Regions from separate parts of the Macrococcus equipercicus genome, predicted to be linked through region 4. Evidence: riboswitches for the same ligand, from Rfam matches in the RefSeq annotation. Region 4 holds a riboswitch; each other region holds the start of a gene.
What was found. A riboswitch is a leader RNA that binds a small molecule or an ion and turns the genes downstream of it on or off. The one in region 4 is predicted to bind S-adenosylmethionine.
Positions count from the first base shown of each region.

Region 1: it holds a riboswitch for S-adenosylmethionine, as region 4 does, so the genes downstream of both, KFV11_RS10155 (M20 family metallopeptidase) here and KFV11_RS00620 (hypothetical protein) in region 4, are expected to answer to the same signal.
Region 2: it holds a riboswitch for S-adenosylmethionine, as region 4 does, so the genes downstream of both, KFV11_RS03140 (methionine ABC transporter ATP-binding protein) here and KFV11_RS00620 (hypothetical protein) in region 4, are expected to answer to the same signal.
Region 3: it holds a riboswitch for S-adenosylmethionine, as region 4 does, so the genes downstream of both, mtnK (S-methyl-5-thioribose kinase) here and KFV11_RS00620 (hypothetical protein) in region 4, are expected to answer to the same signal.

Region 1 is NZ_CP073809.1:1,904,689-1,910,832, forward strand. Features, by position in the region: gene KFV11_RS10140 ((Fe-S)-binding protein) at 1-110, opposite strand, end outside; gene coaW (type II pantothenate kinase) at 405-1,223, shown strand; gene ldmS (L-aspartate--L-methionine ligase LdmS) at 1,418-2,593, opposite strand; gene KFV11_RS10155 (M20 family metallopeptidase) at 2,598-3,797, opposite strand; SAM riboswitch class I at 3,873-3,971, opposite strand; gene KFV11_RS10160 (sensor histidine kinase) at 4,047-5,699, opposite strand; gene KFV11_RS10165 (response regulator transcription factor) at 5,696-6,144, opposite strand, start outside.
Region 2 is NZ_CP073809.1:592,585-598,728, forward strand. Features, by position in the region: RNA gene ssrA (transfer-messenger RNA) at 1-43, shown strand, start outside; gene aroD (type I 3-dehydroquinate dehydratase) at 145-864, shown strand; gene KFV11_RS03110 (nitroreductase family protein) at 896-1,435, shown strand; gene KFV11_RS03115 (thioredoxin family protein) at 1,476-1,799, opposite strand; gene KFV11_RS03120 (Spx/MgsR family RNA polymerase-binding regulatory protein) at 1,938-2,291, shown strand; gene gcvH (glycine cleavage system protein GcvH) at 2,317-2,736, shown strand; gene KFV11_RS03130 (toprim domain-containing protein) at 2,808-3,191, shown strand; gene KFV11_RS03135 (thioredoxin family protein) at 3,151-3,453, shown strand; SAM riboswitch class I at 3,494-3,595, shown strand; gene KFV11_RS03140 (methionine ABC transporter ATP-binding protein) at 3,664-4,689, shown strand; gene KFV11_RS03145 (methionine ABC transporter permease) at 4,682-5,380, shown strand; gene KFV11_RS03150 (MetQ/NlpA family ABC transporter substrate-binding protein) at 5,406-6,144, shown strand, end outside.
Region 3 is NZ_CP073809.1:328,228-334,371, reverse strand. Features, by position in the region: gene KFV11_RS01830 (2,3-diketo-5-methylthiopentyl-1-phosphate enolase) at 1-633, opposite strand, end outside; gene mtnA (S-methyl-5-thioribose-1-phosphate isomerase) at 630-1,661, opposite strand; gene mtnK (S-methyl-5-thioribose kinase) at 1,658-2,860, opposite strand; SAM riboswitch class I at 2,940-3,043, opposite strand; gene KFV11_RS01815 (class I SAM-dependent methyltransferase) at 3,128-3,877, opposite strand; gene KFV11_RS01810 (S66 family peptidase) at 3,896-4,921, opposite strand; gene KFV11_RS01805 (DNA-3-methyladenine glycosylase I) at 4,939-5,505, opposite strand; gene KFV11_RS01800 (ABC transporter permease) at 5,471-6,144, opposite strand, start outside.
Region 4 is NZ_CP073809.1:122,600-128,743, forward strand. Features, by position in the region: gene KFV11_RS00610 (ABC transporter ATP-binding protein) at 1-208, opposite strand, end outside; gene KFV11_RS00615 (FMN-dependent NADH-azoreductase) at 415-1,050, shown strand; SAM riboswitch class I at 1,106-1,205, shown strand; gene KFV11_RS00620 (hypothetical protein) at 1,280-1,582, shown strand; gene kynA (tryptophan 2,3-dioxygenase) at 1,793-2,635, opposite strand; gene kynB (arylformamidase) at 2,632-3,264, opposite strand; gene kynU (kynureninase) at 3,264-4,535, opposite strand; gene KFV11_RS00640 (GNAT family N-acetyltransferase) at 4,638-4,919, opposite strand; gene KFV11_RS00645 (GNAT family N-acetyltransferase) at 5,033-5,632, shown strand; gene KFV11_RS00650 (protein adenylyltransferase SelO) at 5,682-6,144, opposite strand, start outside.

The DNA.
Region 1 (6,144 bases), 360 kb from region 4:
TGCTTTTTGCCGAGCTTGATGAACTGATAGCGCGTCCTCACTAAATATATAAACAAATAAACCGCATAGCCTGTCACAGCTAGAAATAACAGCCAGTTCAAATAAATCAACCTACTACCCCCTTGACCCCTTTGCGTTCATTCTACATAATGAATGAACGTTCAGTCAACAATAATCTGAAAATTCTTACGGTTATTACGGCAGGACGCGCGAAATAAATGCAGATGATAATAAAAATTATTTAAAAAACTTGAAAATGCATTTAAATCATTATTGTTTACTGTTATAATGAATGTACCTAGGCAACTCAGAAAAGGAACGGGACTGCACCCGTTCCTTTTTTTATTGTACAGCGGGATATGAGAGGCTAGAATAGAGCTATCACAACAGAACGAGGTAATGACATGAAAATTGGTATTGATGCAGGTGGCACATTAATTAAAATTGCGGTTGAGGACCAGGGGCAGCTCACGTTCAAAAAGCAGCCTTCTACTGAGATTACAGAAGTTGCAGCATGGCTTGCAGCACTGCCGGATGCTGACGTTGCACTGACCGGCGGCAAGGCGACTTATCTGCAGTCACTCATTCCGCAGCAGGCGTTTCAGTCGATTGAGTTTGACGCGACGTTCAGAGGCATCCAGAGTTTTCTTGAGCAGCATGACATCGCGCTTGCTGACTATATATTTGCCAACGTCGGCACCGGCACATCCATTCACTTTGTCGACGGTGAGAATCAGCTGCGTGCAGGCGGTACTGGTGCAGGCGGCGGCATGATCCAAGGTTTAAGTTATTTATTGACCGGCATCACTGACTTCAGTGAAGTGACGTCACGTGCGGCAGCAGGCGACCGTGAGAAGATCGACTTGAAAGTCAAACATATTTATAAAGGGGATAAGACGCCGATTCCGGGTGATTTGACAGCCGCGAACTTCGGTAATGTGCTCCACAATATGCATGACATGACATTCACAGCTGATGACAAGCTGGCAGCAGTCATGGGTGTCGTCGGTGAAACAGTGACAACAATTTCTATTCATGCAGCCCGTGAATTCAAGACAGAGCATGTCGTCTATATCGGCTCCTCATTTTTAGGCAACGCCCTGCTGCGCGAAGTCGTCATGGACTACACTGTTCTCCGCGGCTTTAAACCTTATTTCATCGAAAATGGTGAATTCTCAGGCGCCGTCGGAACGATGCGTCTAATGGAAGCAGCTGCCCGTTAATCATAGTGCGGCCGTCAGCTTATTACTCAATCTGACGATCTTCTCCTGAATTTTGGCCTTCAAACCGCTCCTGAAGGCCACTTTTCACTTAGTCTGACAGTCTTCTCCTGAATTTTGGCCTTCAAACGGCTGCCGTCTTTCACTTCAAGCCAAAAAAATCCCGCAGTTGACTAAAGTCAGCTGCGGGATTTCCATTATGAGTTAAAAGCAGCCAATGCTGCATCTTTTGCTGCCACTTCTTCTTTTGTGCCGTGCCATATGCCGACGAAGCGCGATATCGTCTGATCTTTGCTGTAGAAATCGCCGTCATAATAAGCGAGCGGGAACAGCTGACCGGATTTTACTTCCTGCATAATGCGGTCATAGAACTTACTGTTCTCGATATTGGAATAATAGCCGAGGAATTTCTTGTGTTCTCCTGCCAGTAAATCATTAATCAGCAGCAATGACGTTGAGCCGTTCTGACGGAAATTCAAGTCGATTGCATAAACATGGTCCTTGTCATCCAGCAGCAGATCGAATCCTGCGATGCCGCGGTAACCTGCGTCAACGCCGTTCTGCATAATTTCCTGCCCGGCTTTAATGACGTGCTCCGGCACATGCTCTGCCGTCGTGTTGCCTTTATATTTCCCATATTCATCTGTATTCTGGATTGAGGCACCTAAGTACTTCATCCCCAGTTCATCACTGTAAGCATACTGCACGCAGTAGTTGGCAGTCGTCTGAATGAAATCTTCGATGATGAAATCACTCGCGCCTTCTGCTTCCCCGATGCGCTGCAATGCTTTTTTCAAATCCTTATCATTATAACAGATCATCACGCCGTAACCGCCTGCTGTCGGGTGGTCGTCCGCCGGCTTCAGTACATACGGGAATTCCCAGTCACGAAGTTTGTCGGCCAGCACTTTGACATTCACTACTTCACGGTGCGGCAGAAATTTACCTTTCGTCCATTCCGCTAGACGCATCTTGTTGTTCAGTGCGATGAACGTCGCACGGTCTACATATGACGTCTCAGAATTCACATATTCTGCTTCATGGGTATATTGAAAGAAAATCTTTTCTCCGTTGTTCTCTGCTTCTCTGAGCCGCGCATTATAAGAAGCTTCATCCGTATAACTGCGGAAGTTCTCCGGCATAGCGATACCGGCTGCTTCAAATAAGGCGCGTGATTTGTCGCCGACTGCTGCTTCGTGGACAATGACCGGCATATCAGCGATCAGCAGTTCACGGGCTGTCAGCATATTGGATTGATGTCCTTCAGTCGTCAGCCATGGATTTTTGCCGAACGACGGGCGGGACGTAAAAACTACATGATCACCATATAGTTTGTGTAGTGTCAGCGGTAGTTTCGCAGCGAAATTGTTCATTAATTTACCCCTTCAGATGTTGATGCAGCTCCTTGATTTCGTCAAGGACAGCTGGTTGTGTGATTAGCTCAACTGCCATTGTCGCCATTATACGGGCACCCTGCAGCAGCGCGCGGTCGCCTTCAGCACTTGCTGCGGCCTGCTCAAATTCATACGTATGCCCGATCAATGTGGACGGACCGATCTTAAGGTGCGGGTGAATCGTCGGAATGACATGGCTCACATTTCCCGTGTCCGTAGACCCAAAGCCAAAGTCATCGTGCTGAATCACTTCGCCGTGAAGCGCAGCATGCCGTTCAAACAGATCGTCCAGACGGTCATTCACTATAAATTCATCGACACCGTTTTGAATATGATTCAGTCTGTACTGACCACCGGCCATCTCCGCGGCACCTGCTGCGATGCGTTCCACTTTCTCTGTCAGCCCGTTTAAATCACGACGGCTGAGCGCGCGCGTATAAAATCTTGCTTTCGTATAATCCGGTACAATATTGGCACTTGCGCCACCATTTAATATAATACCATGAACTTTGTCTTTTGGTTTAATATGTTGTCGCAATTGTCCGACACCATTGAAAAAGCTGATCATCATGTCGAGCGCGTTGACGCCGTTGAAGGCATTCTCTGAGGCATGGGCACTTCTGCCGAAAAACTCGACTTCAAATACATCGACGGCAAGCGTCGGCACTGTGCGGTATGATTCATGTCCCGGATGGACCATGAGCGCGACGTCACAGTCATCAAACAGGCCGGCTTTGACATAAGTCGCTTTCGCGCTGCCGTTCACGCCGCCTTCTTCTGCCGGTGTGCCGAATACTTTGATGACGCCGCCGATGTCATCGATCACGGTCTTCAGTGCCAAAGCGGCAAGGACACTGCTCGTGCCGATAATGTTATGGCCGCATGCGTGTCCAAGGTCAGGCAGCGCATCATATTCCGCTAAAAACGCGATGACCGGCCCTTGCTGCGCCGCTTTATAAGTCGCGATGAAGCCGGTCGGATGGCCTGCGATGTCACGGACAACGTCAAATCCGTTTCTTTCCAGCAGCTCTGACAGCTGCTCCTGCGCGAAGTACTCTTCGTTGCCGAGCTCCGGCCGTGCATGGATGGCATGGCTGATTTTAATAATGTCGTCTTCATGTGCTGCGATATAGCGGGTGATGCTTTCTGTATAGGCGATTGCTGCCGTTGAATTAGTTGTCATGGTTTCATTTCCTTCCTGTTCCACTCATTCAAGAAAACAAAAGAGGCATCCCTGTCAGATAAGGAATGCCTCTTCTTCTTATCTTCCAGCTGCTGCTGGTAGGAATTAGCACCTTGCCGTAAGGTAGGTTGCTGGACGTCATTGGGCCGTTCCCTCGATCCGTCTTGATAAGTGATTGAATTGTTATTGAACACTATACAATTGTTTGCTGGAAACGTCAACCTATTATTGACTGAAAATTCATTTATTTCATGTCTCATTAAGCGGCAGATAAATTCTGAACTGCGTCCCTGCGACCGAACTCTCGACTTCTATCCGGCCGTTATGGCTGCGGACAATCTGCTGCGCAACCGCGAGACCGAGGCCGGAGCCGTTAGTGTCAGCGGTCGTATTCGTCCCTCGATAATAATGGTTGAATATATAAGGCAGTTCTTCTTTGTTGATGCCGCTGCCGTTGTCCGCAATCGTGATGACCAGCGCATCGTCCACTACTGTCGTGTTGAGCCAGACGTCAACATTATCGTTATGTACGAAGGCATTCGATATAATGTTGAGCAGCACCCGCTTCATCCGTTCGCGGTCAATCAACACGACTACATCCGTCTGATTGACATAGCGCAAGTTCGGCTGATTGTAGTTATCGACAAACTGATTGATATAAGGCACGATAGGCGTTGCTTCCTTATTGAATTCCAGCACATCGCTTTTCAGCTCGTAAGTCATGTTCAAGTCTTTGATCAACGTATCGATGTAGAGCGCTTTATCTTCAATGATCTCGGCAAATCGCTGCCGTTCCTCGCCCGTGATCTCGATGTCGCTTGTCAGCAGTTTGCTGTAGCCGTAAATCGAGCTGAGCGGCGTCTTCAAGTCATGACTGATTCCTGCGATCCATTCCTCACGCAGCTTGCCGATCCGCTTCTGATACGCTTCATCCATCCGGAGTTTCGTCGTCAGCTCTTTAATCGATTCATCGACAGACGTATACATGCGGTACTTTCGGCGCAGACGGCCACGCCGATATACTTTGTCGTTCTCCGGCACTACATAAGTCCCGCTCTGCAGCTGCTTCACCCAGTCGATAAAATGGACGAGCGGCCGTGTCAGCCGGTAGCCGAGAATCAGCGCAAGCGTCAGTATGATACCGAATACGAGGACGGAAAAGCCGAGGTACCACAGCAGGAAATTCTTTATGTCCGACATAAAGGCCTGATCTTTGAACACGCCGTTCTCGTCAAAGATGATCTGCTTGTCGAGCACGCTCGGATTTTTCTGGACGAACAAGTAGTAGCGGCCGTCGCGCATCGTCTCCCGGATATTGTAGTCATTGAAGTTATCCCCGTTTAAATCCTGGAACCACGCCTTCTCAATAAGCTTCGTCGAGAAATCACCATGGATCTTCTTCAGCTCCGCCGCTCGTGAACTCTGCATGAATAAACCGAGCTCATGCTGATTCATATAGCGCTTCAGCTTGTCGTCCTGCCTTAAGTCAAACAGCTCCGCCGCCTTGACGATCGGCTTCCGGCTGATTAAAACCGCCTGGCGGTCAGGTGTCAGCGACCATGTCGTTATATCTTGAATATAATACCAGTACAGCCCGTGCAGCTGTTCATTGTTCTGGTTGAAGACTTTTAGTGTCCTGCCGTTCTCATCTCTAATAAGCAGCATGCTGTCATTCTTCTTCAGTGCATCCCGGAGCGGCTGCTTGATGGAGATGCCGCCCTTCGTGTTGATCAGTGACTGCATCGTTGACGTCGACTCAGTCGTGAGGTCACCGGTGAGCAGCGTGCCGTCCCAGCGGATGGTCAAATAAATGAAGAGCGCGATGACAGCGATATTGATCAATACATATAATAATAGGAAATAATTGATGAAACGCCATGTGAATTTCCGTCCGATGCTCATTCTTCAATGCCTACTTTTAAAATATAGCCGACACTGCGGATGGTCAGCAGCCGCTTCGGTTCACTCGGATTGTCCTCGAGCTTCTCTCTCAGCTTTCTGACATGGACCATTACTGTGTTCTCATCGACGAAGCGATTTTCCCACACTGCCTCGTAAATCTCTTCTTTCGTCAGCACCCTGTTCTGGTTTTCGTACAAATACTGCATCAGTAAATACTGCTTGCCGGACAGGTGATACGTCCTGCCGTCCACAATCAGCTCTGCTTTCCGCTCATCAAAGAAAAACGCAACATTCCGGTAATCGCGTACATAACGCTGGGCATTCGCTTTGACGCGTGCCGCTAAAATAAGCGGGTTAAAAGGTTTTGTAATATAATCATCTGCGCCTGTAGCGAAGCCTTTCAGCTTGTCGTCGTCAGTGACATTCGCTGAGACATAGAGGATCG
Region 2 (6,144 bases), 470 kb from region 4:
GCAGGATCTTTGGACGCGGGTTCGACTCCCGCCGTCTCCATATTTCAGCCGCGCTACTATTCAGTAGGGCGGTTTTTTGTGATGTTATTCGTTTACAGCGGCCTTTTTAATGGTATATGATTAATGTGACTGGAGGGACGGGTAATGGATAAATGTAGTGTAACGCCTAAGATTGTAGTGACGTTAAGTTCCACTAATAACGACTGGAAAGAAACGATTGAGCGGCTGTCAGAGAACATGTCATATATCGATATGATGGAATACCGGGCGGATTTATGTGGCGAACTGGCGGTAGAAGACTATATCGCTGATCTGAAGATGCTGAAAGAGCAGTTCACGCTCCCGTTGATCTTTACGTATCGTTCGAAAGGGCAGGGCGGCAAGGGTGAAAAAGAGCCGCATGCATATTATGAACTCGTGAAAGAGATAGTAACAGCGAATATCATTGATATTATCGATATCGAGCTTCTGTTATATGAAGACTTGATGGATGAATTAATTGAAGCAGCACGGATGCATCACGTGCAGGTGTTGATTTCACACCATGAATTCGATCATACACCGAGTTCCAAAGACTTGATTGCCTTATATAATAGAATGCAGGGCTTAGGAGCGGATTTCAGCAAGGTCGCTGTTATGCCGGCAGACGTCCGCGATGTACTGAAACTGCTGCTGGCTGTATACGAGACGAAGCAGAACTGCGATAACCATATTGTCGGTATAGCAATGGGTGAGCAGGGTAAACTCAGCAGGATTGCCGGCGGGTCGTTTGGTTCTTCATTGACCTATGGTCATATCGGTGAAGAAGCGGCACCTGGTCAGCTGCATGTGAAACAGCTGAAATCATTGCTCGAAATCTATTAGCAGGCAATTACTTTATATGAGGAGTTTTTCTATGGAGTTAAAACAAGCGATCATCAATAGACGCAGCTATAAGAAATACGACCACGATACTACTGTAAGTGATACCGTTATCGAAGAAGCGGTCGCGCTCGCAGCTTATGCACCGAATCACGGGATGCGTGAACCATGGCGCGTCATCTGGATCAAGAAAGACAGGCTGGCTGAATTTGCGGCGCTGTTTGCGGACTTTGCCTTTAAAAATGAGCCTGAGAAGAAAGCGAAGCATATTGACACGCTCACTAAGTTAAGCGGCCTGCTTGTTATTGTCGGAAATTACGACCGCAGACAGAAGCAGTTTCTGGAAGATGTGCTGGCAGTCGGCGCATTTCTGCAGACCTTGTCACTTGTACTGCATGAAGCAGGAGTCGGCAGCTGCATTAAAACGCCCGGCGTGATCACGGCACCCGGCTTAAACGGCAGTCTTGATATCGCAGCAGATGAAATGATTTACGGCTTTGTTTATTTAACGGATACGGCTGACGAAGTTCCATTGAAGGAACGTAACAACAGCCGCCTGCTTACTGAATGGTAAAATTCATAAAAAAATTCCCGACAACTCGTCGGGAATTTTTTTATTTACGGATGTTTTCCTGAAGGAATGCTTTCACTTCTTCAGGTGTTTTTGTATTCGCTGAATGCAGGTGCGCTGTTTTTTTGCCGTTTTCAAAAATCAACAGGCTTGGAATGCCCATGACGTCATTTTCAGTCGCAGCTTCCGGCACTTGGTCACGATTAATCTTGTACCATGTAATATCGTGATATTCATCAACAATAGGGTCAATCCAGTTATCCATCTTCGCGCAGTCAGGGCACCAGTCCGCAAAAAATTTAACAATCATCTGTTCGTCCTGATTAATAATTTCCTCAAATTCTGCATACTGACTTATTGTTCTCATTGTAAAGCTCCTCTACTTATTTTATTATATTATATACCATTCTGTCCTAAAGGTTAAACGGTGTGCCTTTAATAAGTTAATTGTCGTCTTGAATAAATATTGATACTATTGAAATATAACTACAGATGGAGGTTCAATATGATTAAATTTTTCCAGATTCCTAACTGCTCGACATGTAAGAAAGCGGCTCAGTTTTTAACAGATAATGGTGTGAGTTATGAGCCGATCAATCTTAAAGAACATACGCCGACTACCGGGGAATTCACGCAGATCATCCAGCAGACAGGGGTAGACATCGATAAACTGTTTAATCGTCAGGGGACTAAGTTCCGTGAACTGAACTTAAAGGACAGACTAGCTCACCTGAGTCATGCAGAAAAGCTGGATCTTCTTGCATCTGACGGGATGCTCGTCAAACGACCGCTTGCTGTCAATGACGGTAAAATCACTTTAGGTTTTAAAGAAGCAGATTACCGCGATACATGGTTATAAAAAAGATTGAATAAAGATTTATGCTATGTCATTATTAATATATAAACTTAGAGGAGGGATTTTTGTGGCATCATTAGAAGGCTTAAAATTTTCCAAAGATCATGAATGGGTAAAAACTGAAGGAACTGTTAATACGATAGGGATTACTGATTTCGCACAATCAGAATTAGGGGATATCGTATTCGTCGAACTTCCGGAAGTAGGCGATGACATCACTGCAGGTCAGCCGTTTGGCAGCGTGGAATCTGTGAAGACAGTTTCTGAGTTATACGCTCCAATCAGCGGTAAAGTCGTTGAAGTGAACAGCGCTCTTGAGAACAGCCCGGAATTCGTCAATGAATCTCCTTACGACAATGCATGGATGGTTAAAGTTGAAGCATCTAACGAAGATGAATTCAATGAACTGTTAGACCAAGCGCAATATGATGAAATGATAAATGCATAAATGCTATAATTTCCTTGATAATACTGTTATCAGGGAATTTTTTTATAATCGCATATGAGAAGGTGATGAATGTGGCTGTGATGAGTAAAGTCATCGTTGTTGAAGGTAAATCCGACAAGAAGAAGTTGCAGGAAGTCTTATCTGAACCGGTACATATTATTTGCACGAACGGGACGATGGGGGTTTCTAAGCTCGACGCTATGCTTGAGGAGCTCATTGGCCATAAAGTCTATATTATGACTGATGCGGATAAAGCGGGCAAGACAATCCGCAGCTGGTTCAAGCGGCATTTAAGCGAAAGCCGGCATATATATATTGACCCGAAGTATTGCGAAGTAGGAAGGTGTCCTAACGATTATTTAGCAAAAGTGCTGATCAGGCACGAATTTGAAGTGAAAGATGGGAATGTAGCAAATGAGCATCAAGCAGTATTTGCCTGGCAGTCCGCCTGGTGAGACGTATATTATTTTCGGTTATACGCCGTTATGCGGTACATGCAAAGTTGCTGAACGTATGGTAGACGTACTAGCCGAACTGACGAAACTTCATGTTATTAAACAGGATGTGAACTATGTCCCGGCATTAGTACAGGATTATCAAGTGATGAGCGTACCGGTCCTGTTTGTCGTTAAAGCCGACGAAGTGGCCGCAACAGTCTTTAAATTTGAATCTGTGACAAATTTATATGAAATCGTTAATAAAGCATTGACGGAATAAAAATCATAGTCTATGATTAGAAAATAATTTAATAATGTAACTCTTATCAAGAGAGGTGGAGGGATGTGCCCTTTGAAGCCCGGCAACCGTCGTCAGACATGGTGCCAATTCACATAAAGCTTATGGCTTTAGAAGATGAGAGACGATATATTCACGCGTCTTTCTCTTAACATGGGAAAGACGCTTTATTCGTTTAAAGGAGGTAAGTAAGTGATTACACTGCAATCTGTTGTAAAGCAATTTGCAACGAAGAAAGGAACATTGACTGCTGTAGATAACGTTAATCTTCAGATTAGTGAAGGCGAGATATACGGTGTCATCGGATTTTCAGGTGCTGGTAAAAGTACTTTAATCCGAATGTTCAATGGACTTGAAAAACCTACAAGCGGCGATGTCATCGTCGGTGGCGACAATATTGCACAGCTTGGCATTAAAGACTTACGTAAAAAAAGGCAGAAAATCGGCATGATTTTCCAGCATTTTAATCTGCTCTGGTCACGGACTGTCTTTGACAATATCGCTTTCCCACTTGAAATCGCAGGTGTAGCTAAAGCAGAACGGGAACAAAGAGTGAATGAGTTAATCCGTATGGTCGGATTAACCGGCAGAGAGAAAGCATTTCCTTCTCAACTGTCTGGTGGCCAAAAACAGCGTGTCGGCATCGCCCGCGCCCTGGCTAATGACCCGACTGTCTTACTGTGTGACGAAGCGACAAGTGCCCTTGATCCACAGACGACCGATGAAATTTTAGAACTTCTTGTAGCTATTAATAAAAAAATAGGGCTGACCATCATTTTGATTACGCATGAAATGCATGTCATCCGCAAAATCTGTCATAAAGTCGCAGTGATGGAAAACGGCCGTGTCGTTGAAGAAGGACCTGTGCTCACGGTCTTTGGAAATCCGCAGTCAGCCGTGACGCAGCGTTTTGTCAAAGATGACCTGAAAGATGAGGAAGTAGAAACGTCAATCAATGAAATCTTTGAGTCCTACCCGACGGGAACAATCTTAAGATTGAAATTCATTGGTTCAACGACCGGACAGCCGATCATCTCGAAAATGATCCGCAAGTTCAATCTTGATATGAATGTGTTAGCTGGTCATGTCAGTCATACACAGAACGGTGCTGTCGGTCACTTGATTGTCCATGTTCCAGCACTTAACGAACGCACAGATGAGATGTTCAGAGAACTTGAACAGCATGGTGTGAAAGCGGAGGTGGAACGACATGGATAACAGCAGTATCGTACAGATTTTACAGGACATGTTCAGCTTCAAGAATGTGGTCTGGCCGGATGTCTGGACAGCAGTCTATGAGACGTTATTCATGACAATTGTTTCTACATTCTTCACGTTTTTCCTGGGTCTTATCATCGGAACCATTTTATTTCTGACTTCTAGAAGCAAGTCGAGCGGTGCACGCGCTGTCTACAGAATTACGGCGTTCTTAGTCAATCTGTTCCGGGCAGTACCATTCATCATTTTGATCATTCTGCTGATTCCGTTCACCAACATACTGATGCATACCATCAGCGGTGTGAAAGGAGCGCTGCCGGCTTTAATCATCGGTGCTGCACCATTCTATGCCCGCCTTGTTGAAATCGGCATGAAGGAAATTGATAAAGGCGTCATCGAAGCAGCAGAAGCAATGGGTGCTACACGCTGGACCTTGATCACTAAAGTGCTGCTGAGAGAGTCAATGCCGGCACTTGTGTCAGGAATTACAGTAACAGCAATCGCGCTGGTCGGTTCTACAGCAATCGCCGGTGTCATCGGTGCCGGCGGACTTGGTAACTTAGCTTATCTTGTCGGCTTCACCCGCAGTCAGAACGACGTCATTTTAGTAGCAACTGTTTTAATTCTTATCATTGTGTTTGCAATACAGTTTATCGGTGACACAATTACGAGACGCATCGATAAACGATAATAATAAAATATAAGGGAGATTTACAATGAAAAAATTATTAGCTTTCGTCATCACCGTTTTATTTGCAGTAGTTTTAACAGCATGTGGTTCATCTGACAGCAAAGATTCAAGCAGTGCTAAAGGCGACAAAACAATCACAGTCGGTGCATCACCTGCACCTCACGCTGAAATTTTAGAGCAGGCAAAACCCATCCTTAAAAAAGAAGGCTACACATTAAAAATTAAAACAATCAACGACTATACAACACCGAACCGTCTGTTATCTGAAGGCGACATCGATGCTAACTACTTCCAGCATACACCATACTTAGATACAGAGAAAAAATCTAAAGGCTACAAAATCGAGTCAGCAGGTAACGTTCACATCGAACCGATGGCTGTCTACTCTAAAAAATATAAATCTTTAGAAGATCTGCCAAAAGGCGCTACCGTGTTTGTCTCTAATAACCCTGCAGAAGAAGGACGCTTCTTATCATTCTTCACTAAAGCTGGATTAATCGAGCTTAAACCTGGTACAGATCCAATCCAAGCGACATTCAAAGATATTAAAACAAACAAAAAGAACATTCAGTTCAACAATAAGCAGGCAGCTGAATTCCTGGCTAAAACTTATCAAAACAACGAAGGCGATGCAGTTATCATTAATGCGAACGTGGCGTTAGCTAACAAAATCAATCCGGTTAAAGATTCTATCGTTATCGAAGACAAAAAATCTCCATACGCTAACTTGATTGCCGTACAACAAGGTCATAAAAACGATGCTA
Region 3 (6,144 bases), 210 kb from region 4:
TTCCGGCAGGTCGAACACTGGTCCTGATAAGTTCACGGCATAAATAACTTTCCTGCCGGTCTCCTGCTCCACTTCATCAAGTACACGGTTTGCAATTTGAATGCGCTCTTCAAACGGCAGTTCAGGCACGTCATACAAAATTTCATCGTCTTTAATCAGATTGACACCACCAAGTGCCTGAGCACGCAGCTGCTCCTCAAAGAACACTTTGTCCCGGCCGATGATCCCTTTAAATATACTCATCACAAGCGGCCGGCCGGCTACCCCGAGTAATTCTCTAATGCCTTCAATTCCGAATGCCGGCCCTTTGAAATGACGATAATAATCAGCTGCAAATTCAAGGTCTATCAGCTTCACTTCACCGTCCAGTGACAGCTTGCCGAACACTGTCGTTATAATAGAAGAAAAGTCCGGAGTGACATTGGATTCCGGATAGCCGATAACGACTTCCAGTAAATTTTCTTCCAGTACTTTCTTCTCGATGACCTGACCTTTGAACCGTTCCAGATGGTCACGGTCTTCAGCCGTCAAATCCGTCCAGCTGCCCACTGTCAGTCCGATCGCCAGCTTCTCAGCGACTGCGTCAATCTTCGATTCAGGCTGCCTGATGTGGTAAGTTGCGTTGATGGTCATGTCGTAATCTCCTTCTTCTCAAATAGCTGAATGATCGTTTCTTTATTTGCTTTGATAATGCCATGTTCTGTCGCAATGCCGGTGATCAATGTATGCGGTGTGATGTCAAAGGCCGGATTATAGACGGGAACGTCAGGGATGCTGAGTGCCTGCTCATTGAACGTGGTCACTTCTACGCTCTGCCGTTCTTCAATCGGGATACGACTGCCGTCAGCGAGAGAAATATCAAACGACGGGGTCGGCGCAGCGACGTAAAACGGCACATTGTAGTAGTTCGCACAGATGGCGAGCGGCATCGTGCCGATTTTGTTCACTGTATCACCGTTAGCCGCAATGCGGTCACAGCCGACAATGACTGCATCAATCTTCCCCTGCTGCATGAGTGTCGCAGCTGTGGAGTCCGTGATAGTTGTCACATCGATGCCCGCCTGACTGAGTTCGTAGGCAGTGAGTGCACCCTGCAGTCTTGGTCTCGTCTCGTCAGAGTAAACTTTAATGTTCCAGCCGCGCTCATGTGCGAGATACATCGGCGCTGTCGCTGTACCGTATGCGGCTGTCGCCAGTGCACCGGGATTGCAGTGTGTGAGCAGGGTTACGCCGTCATGCAGCACTTCAAGCAGATGTTCACCGATGCGGCGGTTAATCTCCGCATCTTCTTTAAAAATGTCGTGAGCCGCCTGCTCCAGACGCTGAATCGTTTCTGCCGGATTGTCACTCACGAGCGGCTTCAGCCGGTTCAATGCCCACATTAAATTTACCGCAGTCGGCCGTGTATGCCAGAGGCGGTCAATGACATTCTCCATATAGTCCGTAAAGTGCGCGTCACCTGCAAACTGACGCGCTCCAATGACAGCACCGTATGCAGCTGTCATACCGATAGCGGGTGCACCGCGGACGATCATCTCTTCTATTGCCCGGGCAATCGTTTCGTAATCCGTGTAATCACGGTACACTGTCGCATGCGGCAGCTTCGTCTGATCGAGCAAAGTCAGCACGCCGTCGTTGTAGCTTAATGCATTGATGTTCATGCGACCTGCACCTCATAATCGTTATAAATGGAGAAGAGCGATGGATAGACTCTCGCTTCTTCTGGATACTGCACTAAAAATTTCGCGAACTTCAGCAGCTGCACTTCTTTCTGCAGACGGACGTCAGCAGAAAGTGATGTGATGTCACTGACTTTTGCGAGACCGACGATGCGTCTGATGATTTCCAGGCCTGCGATGACGTGTGCATCCCGTTCTATTTCTCTTATGTAACTTGCAAACACTTTCTCCTGCTTCAGTGAGACGTCACGCGTTTTATCTTTCAGAAGTTTGAGCGCACGACTTTTGAAATAGGCCTGCACTTCATTGATGACTGTCTCGATATAATGCGCCTGCGTTAAATCATGCTGTGCTTCGGCATGTGCATAGGCGAAGAAGAGGTGCGCAATGACATTGCCGACATCATAACCCGCCGGCCCGAAGAAGCCGAACTCCGGATCGATGACTTTTGTGCTGTCGCGATTTACAAACACTGACCCTGTATGCAGGTCGCCGTGGATCAGCGCTTCTGCTTTGTTCATAAACTTCAGCTTCGCCTGCGCCACTGCGACTTTCAGTTCTTCGTCGTCGTACAGCAATGACTGAACAAACGGCGCAAGCGTCTCGGACACTTCGTTACGGTGATTGTTATCATAGAACGGCTCTGTATAGACGAGGTCTTCTGATATTTCGCATAGTTCCGGGTTGATCATCTCCTGCTGCAGTGCTTTCTTTTCTTTCGGGTGAAGGACAAAGTCTGATGTATTAATCAATGTCTCTGCAAGGTAGCGTCCTAAGTCTTCCCCGAGGTTCGGAAATGAATCGCCGGTGTTCAGCGCACTGCGCAGTATTTTATGGTCGGCTAAGTCCTCCATAATGACGCATTTCATCGTCTCGTCTACTAAATAGACGGTCGGCGTTAAATCCGGCACGAATGAACCGTGAACTTCCAGCAGCTTCCCTTCGCGTATCGTGCGGTCGGTCGACAGTACAAATTCATCCGAAATACGTGCTGTACGGCCGGAATGTTTGACGATGACGGACTGCCCTTTACTGTCTTCAACACGGAAGACGTAGTTCAAATTACCGTCACCGATTTCCGTCGCAATGAGCTCGTCGCTACCGAAAAATTCGGTTTTATGGCGCACATAAGCTTTGACCGCTTCCTCATCCATTAGAAAATACTCTTCAAACTGACTCATTTCTTCACCTCATCTATTTTTTTGCAACAAAAAAAGACGTTTTCCCTGTCTCACAGAAAAACGTCGCCTTTAGTATCTCTACTTATCTTTCAGTACATGCGTACTGTAGGATTTGGCACCTTGTCCGTGTCGGCAGGTTGCTGGACTTCATCGGGCCTATCCCTCAGTCACTCTTGATAAGTTATTTAATTGGTTGATAGATAGAATCTTACAGCATAGTGAAAATTCCGTCAATTGCTTTTTTTCAGAAAGCTATAAATATTATGATTAAATATAGCCGTAATAGCAGCGAGTCACATTCGGCACCTTCACTTTTCCGTCTTCAGCAAACTCATGAAACATCTTAGTGAGTGCCTGCTCGAAAGCCGGATAATTCTCGTGGGAAGGCTCTAAAGAATAGCTTGCCGAGACACAGCGGCCGACAAATTTCTTCAGCGTGTAATCAAGCGGATAGTCAAATTCAAACAGTTCAAAGTCACCTTCAAAGAAATCGCTGATGACTCCTTCTCCGCTGTCTTCACCCCCGCTGAATCCCTTGAAATCCGGGCAATGCTGCTTGAACACAGCATGCGTCTTCTTATTGATTGGTGCTTCTTCTATACGCGAGTTCCAGATGAGACAGACCGGACCATTGCCTGCTAAAATACGCTGACATTCTTTTTTGAAGTGATGTACTTCAAACCAATGGAACGACTGAGCCGCCGTAATCATATCGACGCTGTTGTCGTCAAGCTCTGTGTGCTCCGCAGGGCGCTCGCTGATGGACAGCTGACCGCACATCAGACCATCTCTCAGTTCATTGGCCATCGCCTGGTTCGGTTCAATCGCAATGACATGACAGCCGAGGTCGAGCAGCTTCTCCGTGAACTTCCCGGTGCCCGCTCCGATATCCGCGATAACCGTCTGTTCAGTGATTATAAACCGGTCTTTCATAAAGGCAAGCAGCGCATCTGGATAAGACGGTCTGCCCAGTTCGTATATTTCTGCTTTATTAGTAAACAGTTCGGTGTTATCCACATCTGTAACCCCCTGACGCTAAATAAAACGCTGTGTAAAATGTCCCTTCCCTTGTTCCATGTCTATCATACCATACGCCCCGTTAATGATCGTCATCTGCGGCGGCTTATGGCCGAAATCCACATCGTAAAGCACAGGAACATTTAACGTTGTCGCCATCTCCCGGTAAACGTCCTCATACTGATAGCTCTCTTTTATTTTCGGTTTGCCGACCCGGCTGAAGATGATACCGGCGCAGTCTTTAAACCAGCCGGCATACATCATCTGGACAAGTGACCGTTTGAAATCGACTGTGTCGAGCTCGCTGTCATCGATATACCATACAATGGATTCATTATTAGTATGATTCTTCTTGAATGCTTCAATATCGCCGTATTCCGTGCCGATAAGATGGCGGAAGCAGTCGATACAGCCGCCGAGCATTCTTCCCTCCATATGCATGCCTGACACTTTCTCACCTGCTGCATCGAAGCCTTTCCATTCCGTCTGTTCAGACAGCTTAAAGACCATGGACGTCGGATTTTCATGATCCCATTCTTCCTGATATAGTTTGGATGACACCTGCTCGACCGAGTCGCCGGATTTCGTATTTAATACTTGCAGCCACTTCGCCGTCACTTCATCCATCGCTTCACCGCGCAGGTCGACGATATTCGCCATATGGGCTGTCGCAATGCCTGTCTTCAGCGTAATCGGCAGCATGACGGTTGAAATATCTGAGTAGCCGGTCAGCCATTTGGGCTTCAGCTTGCTGAAATCAAGATGTTCCAGCATCTCCACCGCAAGATGACCACCCCACGGCGGCATGATGATGTCCACTTCATCGTCGTTCATCATCGCTATCAAACCTTCAGCCCGCTCTTCACCGGAACAGGCCCGCGCATTCTCCTGCCCCCATATCTCCGCTTTCTTCTTAATCTTGAAACCACGCTCTTCCATCCGTGCAAATGTATTTTTAAACAATGTTTCTGTCTCGCGGTAGATGCCGTTTGAGACCGGTGTCACACCGATCACATAATCCGGCTTCATTTCAGGGTATTTCATCGTCATCATCCTTTTTATCATAATCGATCCTGAATCATGCCAATAGCACTTAAGTATGAATAACTGACGACCGGGCCGATAAACTTGAAGCCGCGCTTTTTCAGGTCCCTGCTCACCGCTTCAGAGAGTTCATCCTTCACCGGGACATCTGCTTCCCGTTCGTAATAGCGGACGACAGGCTCGTCTACAAACGCCCATATATAGTCTGAGAAAGAGCCGAATTCCTGCTGCACTTTCTGAAAGGCCCGCGCATTGGTCACGACGCTTTCAACTTTTGCCCGGTGCTTAATCATATCCGGTATGTCCAGAATCGTATTAAGTGTATTATCATCATATTTCACTATTTCAGCGACCTCAAACCCACTAAATGCAATTTGCATCGTTTTTCTTTTCTTCAGCACCGTCAGCCATGACAAACCGGCCTGAAATCCTTCTAGAATCAGCAGCTCAAATAACAGCCGGTCAGCAAAGACCGGCCTCCCCCATTCCGTGTCGTAATATTCGGTCAGCAAAGGATGTGCATCTGCCCAGCTGAAACGTGTCATAAATTCACCTGTTTTCTTCAGAATTTTCCAGTGCTTCACTCAGCAGCTGGAATGCAAGCAGCAGCATAACAACAAAACAGAGCGGAACAACAAATGTCCACCATGAACTATATAACTCTCTCATATGATAGCCGAGCAGAGAGGACAGCTCTCTGACAGCTGGTTTTGTCGGTGGAGAAGGACAACCCGGTCCAAAGCAGACGTCCGTCCCGCCAAAAAATATCGCTAAAAATGAAATGTGAGCCATGACCATAATAGATTGATAAACCAGCCGCGTAAAGATAATCAGCAGCCGTGATTTAATATTCGGTAATACATGATGCCACAGTAGTCTTATCTTCCCTGCGCCGAGGACAAAAGCTGAATCAATGAAATCGCGTTTCAACAGTTGCCTGATTTCATCTCGAATCACGATTAACGTTGTCGGCAGCAGCACAAGTGCCAGCACGACTGTTGTATAAATTACGCGTGTAGTTCTACTGTACACAAAACCATCCAGTGTCTCGACGACTACCGGCTCAAGCAGAATATAAGCAATAATTGCCTGGGGAATAAAGTAATAGGATGTTAAGACTGCATCAGTCACGAAGTCAAAAATTCCTTTCTTAAAACTCAGCCACGCACCGGCAATAAGAGCCAGCAAAAAACAAAAAAGTGCAATACCAATCACAAATAGTA
Region 4 (6,144 bases):
TCAACTGTGTCGTAACAGAGTCTGCATCAAATCCGTCGATAAACCGCTGAGTCAACATCGGTACAACGAGTGAACTGAAAGTCCCTATTAAAGTCAGTACGATGCCTAATATAAATAACCCTCTTTTAATCCCTGACCGTTTTAATAACTGATAAAAATCTGAAAACGTTGCGGACGGTCTTTCTCTTACTCTTTTTTCACGCGCCATATTATTCCTCCGTTAGTCCTTATATTCATGTGATTAATTGATTCTTACTTTAATCAGCCTGTAAATTGATGTCAAATCATTAGAATGACGTGAAAAGTAATGTTTTACACTTTTAATCAAATTACAAATTTTAGACTTGCATCAGTAATTTAAATTGGTATAATAAATATATCAAATATAATAAATATATAAAGGCGGTTAATACTATGACTCAAGTTTTATACATTACAGCACATCCAAACGATGCAGCTATTTCATTCTCTATGGCAGCTGGTCAATCATTCATCGACAGCTACAAAGCAGCTAATCCAGATCATGAAGTCGTTCACATCGACTTGTACAATACATTCATCCCGTTAATCGACAGCGACGTTTTCTCCGGCTGGGGTAAATTACAGTCTGGTGAAGAGTTCACAAAATTATCTGAGACTGAACAGCAGAAAGTCAATCGTTTAAATGAATTAAGCGATCAGTTTGCTGCTGCTGACAAATATGTCTTTGTGACACCATTCTGGAACTTCTCATTCCCAGCAATAATGAAAGCATATATCGATGCAGTCGCAGTCGCAGGCAAAGCATTCAAATATACAGCTGAAGGCCCAGTCGGCTTATTAACTGACAAAAAAGCACTGCACATTCAAGCACGCGGTGGTTATTATTCAGAAGGCCCAGCAGCTGAACTTGAATTTGGCAACCGTTACTTAAAACAGATCATGAACTTTACAGGTGTGCCGTCATATGAAGAACTGATTATTGAAGGCCATAACGCAAATCCTGACAAGGCAGAAGAAATCAAAGCGGATGGTATTGAACGCGGCGAAGCATTAGGTAAAACATTCTAATACTACACAAATAGAAGGTAGTATGATACAATCACTTTACAAATTAATAGCTCGTATCTTATTCAGAGCAGGTGGAGGGATTTGGCCCTATGAAACCTCAGCAGCAGGCTTATGCACTGTGCTAATTCCAACAAGTATATCTTGAAAGATAAGAAGATTCTCTAATAGCTCTTCTTGATTTTAAGATGAGCTATTTTTTTGTGACTAAAAATAACCAGGTGGCAAAAAGATGAGAACAAGAGCAGATATTTTAGCGGATTTAGAACTAGTGGAAAACTATAAACCAGTCAATTATAGCAGTTCAATGATGAAGACAGCAGATAGAAACCGTCTCGAGCGAGAACTAGAAGAAGTCGAAAAGAGTGAGCGTAAGATGGACTTCTACCGCCTCAACCAGGTGGAGAGGGCAGCACGTCAAAAAGCAGTAGAGGCTATTGCAGCACAGGATATAATTAACGATAAAGAACTGAAGCTGGAACTGGATGGCTATACAATAGCGATTAAAATCTATAAAACGAAACAGCACGGCTAAATAGGAAAAGATTTAACGTGAAAATTGTCGAGAAGTGGCCTTCAAACCACATTTGAAGGCCAAAATTCTATAAAATCTGTGGAAATTAATGAGAAGTGGCCTTCAAACCACATTTGAAGGCCAAAATTCTATAAAATCCGTGAAAATTGTCGAGAAGTGGCCTTCAAACCACATTTGAAGGCCACTTTTTTAATAAAATAAGATTTTTCATTACAGTTCAGTTCGCAGCTGCCATAGTTCAGGAAAGAAGTATTGATCAAGCACTTTCTTCAAATAATTGACTCCTTGCGAACCACCGGTACCGACTTTAAATCCAATGATGCGTTCTACGGTTTTCATATGTCTGAACCGCCACTGCTGAAATAAATCTTCTATATCGACAAGTTCTTCGGCAAGTTCATACAACTGCCAGTATTTTTCGCTGTTTCTATAGACTTCTTTCCAAGCTTCTTTCACGCTGTCGTTCGCTGTATGAGTAATAGCGGGATCTTTTTCAAGGACATCAGCATCGATATTAAATCCAGCACGATGCAAGGCATGAATCGCCGCATCATAAAGGCTCGGTGTATTGTAGGCTTCAAGCAGCTGCGCATGAATTTCCGGTTCATGTGAATAAATCTTCAGTATATAATCTGTCTTATAGCCGAGATAAAATTCAATCACCCGGTTCTGATAGGACTGGAAGCCTGAAGAATGGCCCAGCTTATCACGGAACTCTAAATATTCGCTTGGCGTCAATGTAGAGAGCACATCCCACACATTTTTGATCTGCTGCTGAATTTGTGACACACGTGCAAGTTTCTTGAATGCTTCGCCGAACTGATCGTGCTGAATGTTATGGACGGCAGCTGTCAGTTCATGAATCAGCTGCTTCATCCATATTTCACTGACGTGATGGACAGTGATAAACAGCATTTCATCATGATGACCGCTAAGCGGATGGTGACTGGCAAGCAATGTTTCCAGACCGAGATAACTGCTGTATGTCATGTCTTTCCTGAAATCTGTATGAATGTTCGGCTCATCTTCAAATACTTGATGCTGCTTGGTCATGACACCACTCCTTTTGGTCGGATGACTGCACGGACAGGACTGCCATCAGCGTCTTTTAAAGCAAGAGGCAGGGCGATCAATTCATAGTTGCCGGGCGTGACGTTGTCCAGCATAACATTTTCAAGAATATATATATCATGCTCATAAAGCGCATGATGACCTTCTAAAGCTTTACTTGAAATATCATCAACTGAAGGTGTATCGACACCGATGAGTTTAACACCGAGGGAATTCAAATATTCAGCCCCGTCCCGAGTGACACCAGGAACATTTTCCGGGAAATGTTCCGGATTGTTAGGAAGTGATGTTTTGATCAATACACGTTCCACTCGTTCAGTCAGCTGTGATTGAAGGGCTGCTGCTGAAATGGCATCATAGCCACTCAAGTCAATGACGGTGCAGTCACCGATATAACGGTTGATGTCTAAGTCAAGAATTCGTCGGCCGGCTGTATCATAATGAAAAGGTGCATCGACGTGTGTTCCTATATGAGTGCTCGTTGTAATGCGGCCGATGTTCACAGAACCGGAATTGGCCTTTGTCACTGTTGTCTCATAAATAAAAGGCTGGTCTTCTGGCCAGTGGGCGATATGATTCGTCAGCGGCTGCGAGATATCAATCCAGCTCATTATGCGACGACCTCTCTTTCATTTTCGAATTCCTTATATTTCTCCTCAGTCATAATCGTCTTGATAATCATCACTGCATCATACAGTTCCGTAAAAGTATTATATAAAGCAACAGGGGACATTCTAATACCTTTTGGTGCACGGAAATCAGGGATTACACCTGCTGCTTTCATTGCTTTTGTAATACGTGCTGCTTCCTCATGCTCAATATAAAGATGGCCGCCGCGCATATTATGGTCAAGTGGTGTAGTAATAACAAAGCCGAACGGCACTAAATGTTCAGTCACAAGCTCTATCAATAAATCGGTCATAAGCAGAGACTTAGCATGTACGGCATCAATTCCTGCTTCAGTCATCATTTCAAGTGCGCCGATCAGCGGTGCGGCACTCAGCATATGAGGCGTGCCGATCTGATAGGCGCTGGCGTCAATTGCTTTCTCGAAAACATGCTCCATATCAAACTGCTTGTTCTTATCAGAACCGAACCAGCCCGCAAGGCCCGGTGCATGGTTGTGATGCTTATTGTTTAAATATAAACCGCCGACGCTGCCAGGGCCGCCGTTTAAATGTTTATACGTGCACCAGACCGCGAAATCAACGTCCCATTTACTGAGTTCATGAGGGACAGAACCGATTGAATGGCATAAGTCAAAACCGATAATAATACCACGCTTATGTGCTGCAGTAGTCAGCTGTTTCATATCAAGTATCTGGCCGCTCCGGTAGAGCACGCTCGGCAGCAGGATAAGAGCGACATCGTCTGTCATCTGAGCCACAATATCTTCTGTCAACAATGTCTGGCCGTCTTTTGATCGGACTTGAACTAAAGCAGTGTCATCAAATCCTTTCAACCGCAGCTGAGATTTCAGTGCATAAATATCAGAAGGAAAATTTAACTCATCCGCTAAAATTTTGTAGCGATCTTCTGTCGGCTGATAAAGCGTTGAAATCATCTGATGAATATTCGTTGTCGTTGAGCCGGTCACACATATTTCTTCGGGCGCAGCACCAACAAGCGGTGTCATCAGTTCAGCCAGTTCATCGTTAAAGTAAAACCACGGCCGTTTTCCTTTCATCCAGCCGTCTATACCGTACTGTTTCCACGTCTCCATCACTTCATAAAGTGAAGACTCGGCACGCTTGCTCATTAAACCAAGTGAGTTTCCGTTAAAATAAATGACATCATCCGTCAAATAAAATTCATCTCTGAACTTAGCGAGCCCGTCTTTTGCATCGAGCTGTTTTAAATAATTCCTCGTAATTTCTGTCATCTTGTCATCTCCTTTATTCAATTGTATAAGTAATCAGTAGAAGTTCAAGAGAAAACGCTTTCTTTCCCAATATAAAAAGCTGACCTACAGGCCAGCTCATTGTTATTCTGCTACGATTAAATCCTTGTAATCCGGATTTTCTTCTAACACTTTCTTTGCATACGGACATTCAGGAATAATCTTTAAATTTTTCTCGCGCGCTTCTTTTACACCAGCAGCTACGAGTTCTTTAGCGACGCCTTGACCTTTCAAATTGCCGTCGACTTCAGTGTGATCAATCACTACTGTTCCATTATCCTGAATAAGAAATGACATGACACCTTGGGGCTGGCTTTCTTTGTCACCAATATAGAATTTGTCGTCTCCACGCTTAATTTGAACCATGTTTTCTTCACTCCTTCATTAATAATCATTAGAAATGGGTAAAAACTACTAACTATATCAATTTACCCGTTCGTGTTGAATTGAATCATAGGTACTTGAAAGGGAGAGATATGATGATTATCAAACGTGCTGAACCTACTGATCAAGCCGGGATCCTTAACCATCTAGCAATCGGTGAGATGTGTGAAGCTATGTTCGGCACTACGGACCGCCTTCAGTTGATTAAATATATGCAGAAGTTGTATGAACAGCCCGGTAATCGTTTCAGTCATGAGTACACATGGGTGGCAGAAGAGAATGGCGTGGCAGCAGGTGCTGTTACTGTGATGCCGGCTAACATGTTAAGACGAACGACGTTAATGACTGTATGGCATATTATGAGGCTGAAAAAGCTGCGAATTATTCCACAGTTATTTAATTACCCTAAACATATTACAGCACTGCTGCGGTTGGACGAAGCTGAGAGGAATGAGTGTCATATCAGTATGATTGCTGTACTGCCTGAATTTCAAGGAGTAGGGTTAGGGACACTGCTGCTTAAAGCAGCAGAAGATTATGCCGCTGCTAACGGTCATAATATTTGCTCTCTCACTGTCAAGCAGAATAACTATGGTGCTCAGAAGCTGTATAAAACTGTTGGTTATGAAATTGCCGGTGTAATCAATCAGCCGCCGTTTCGACTTTATAAAATGAGGAAATATTTGAATGGATGAGGATATACTGAATTTATCAAAAAATACCCCGGCTTTGGCCGGGGTATTGTTATGTTCCGCAGAATGTCTGGAATACTTGCTCTTCAGGTTCAGGACCACATAAATATTTCTCAGCATGTGCTTCGTTATAAGGGTCAGTGACGACTTCAACGAGTTTATTGAATTGAGTGTAATCGTTATGTTCTGCCGCATCTTGCAATGCTTCTTCAACAAGATGATTTCTAGGGATGACGACCGGGTTAACTGATTTCATCAGCTCATAAGGACGGTCTTCTGTTCTGATCCGCTTCTGCCAGCGCTGATACCAGTCAGTAAATGCCTGCTCGTTACGGATTGTAATATTTTCAACTTTATTCTCAGCGAGCGTCCGCAATGTACCAGTATAATCCAGTTCATGTTCTTCCATTAACGTCAGCAGGTCGATGACTAATTGATCATCATCTTCTGCTATAGAATGAATTCCAAGCTTGCGGCCCATCTCAGTTAAATAATAGTTCATATAGAGTTTTTCA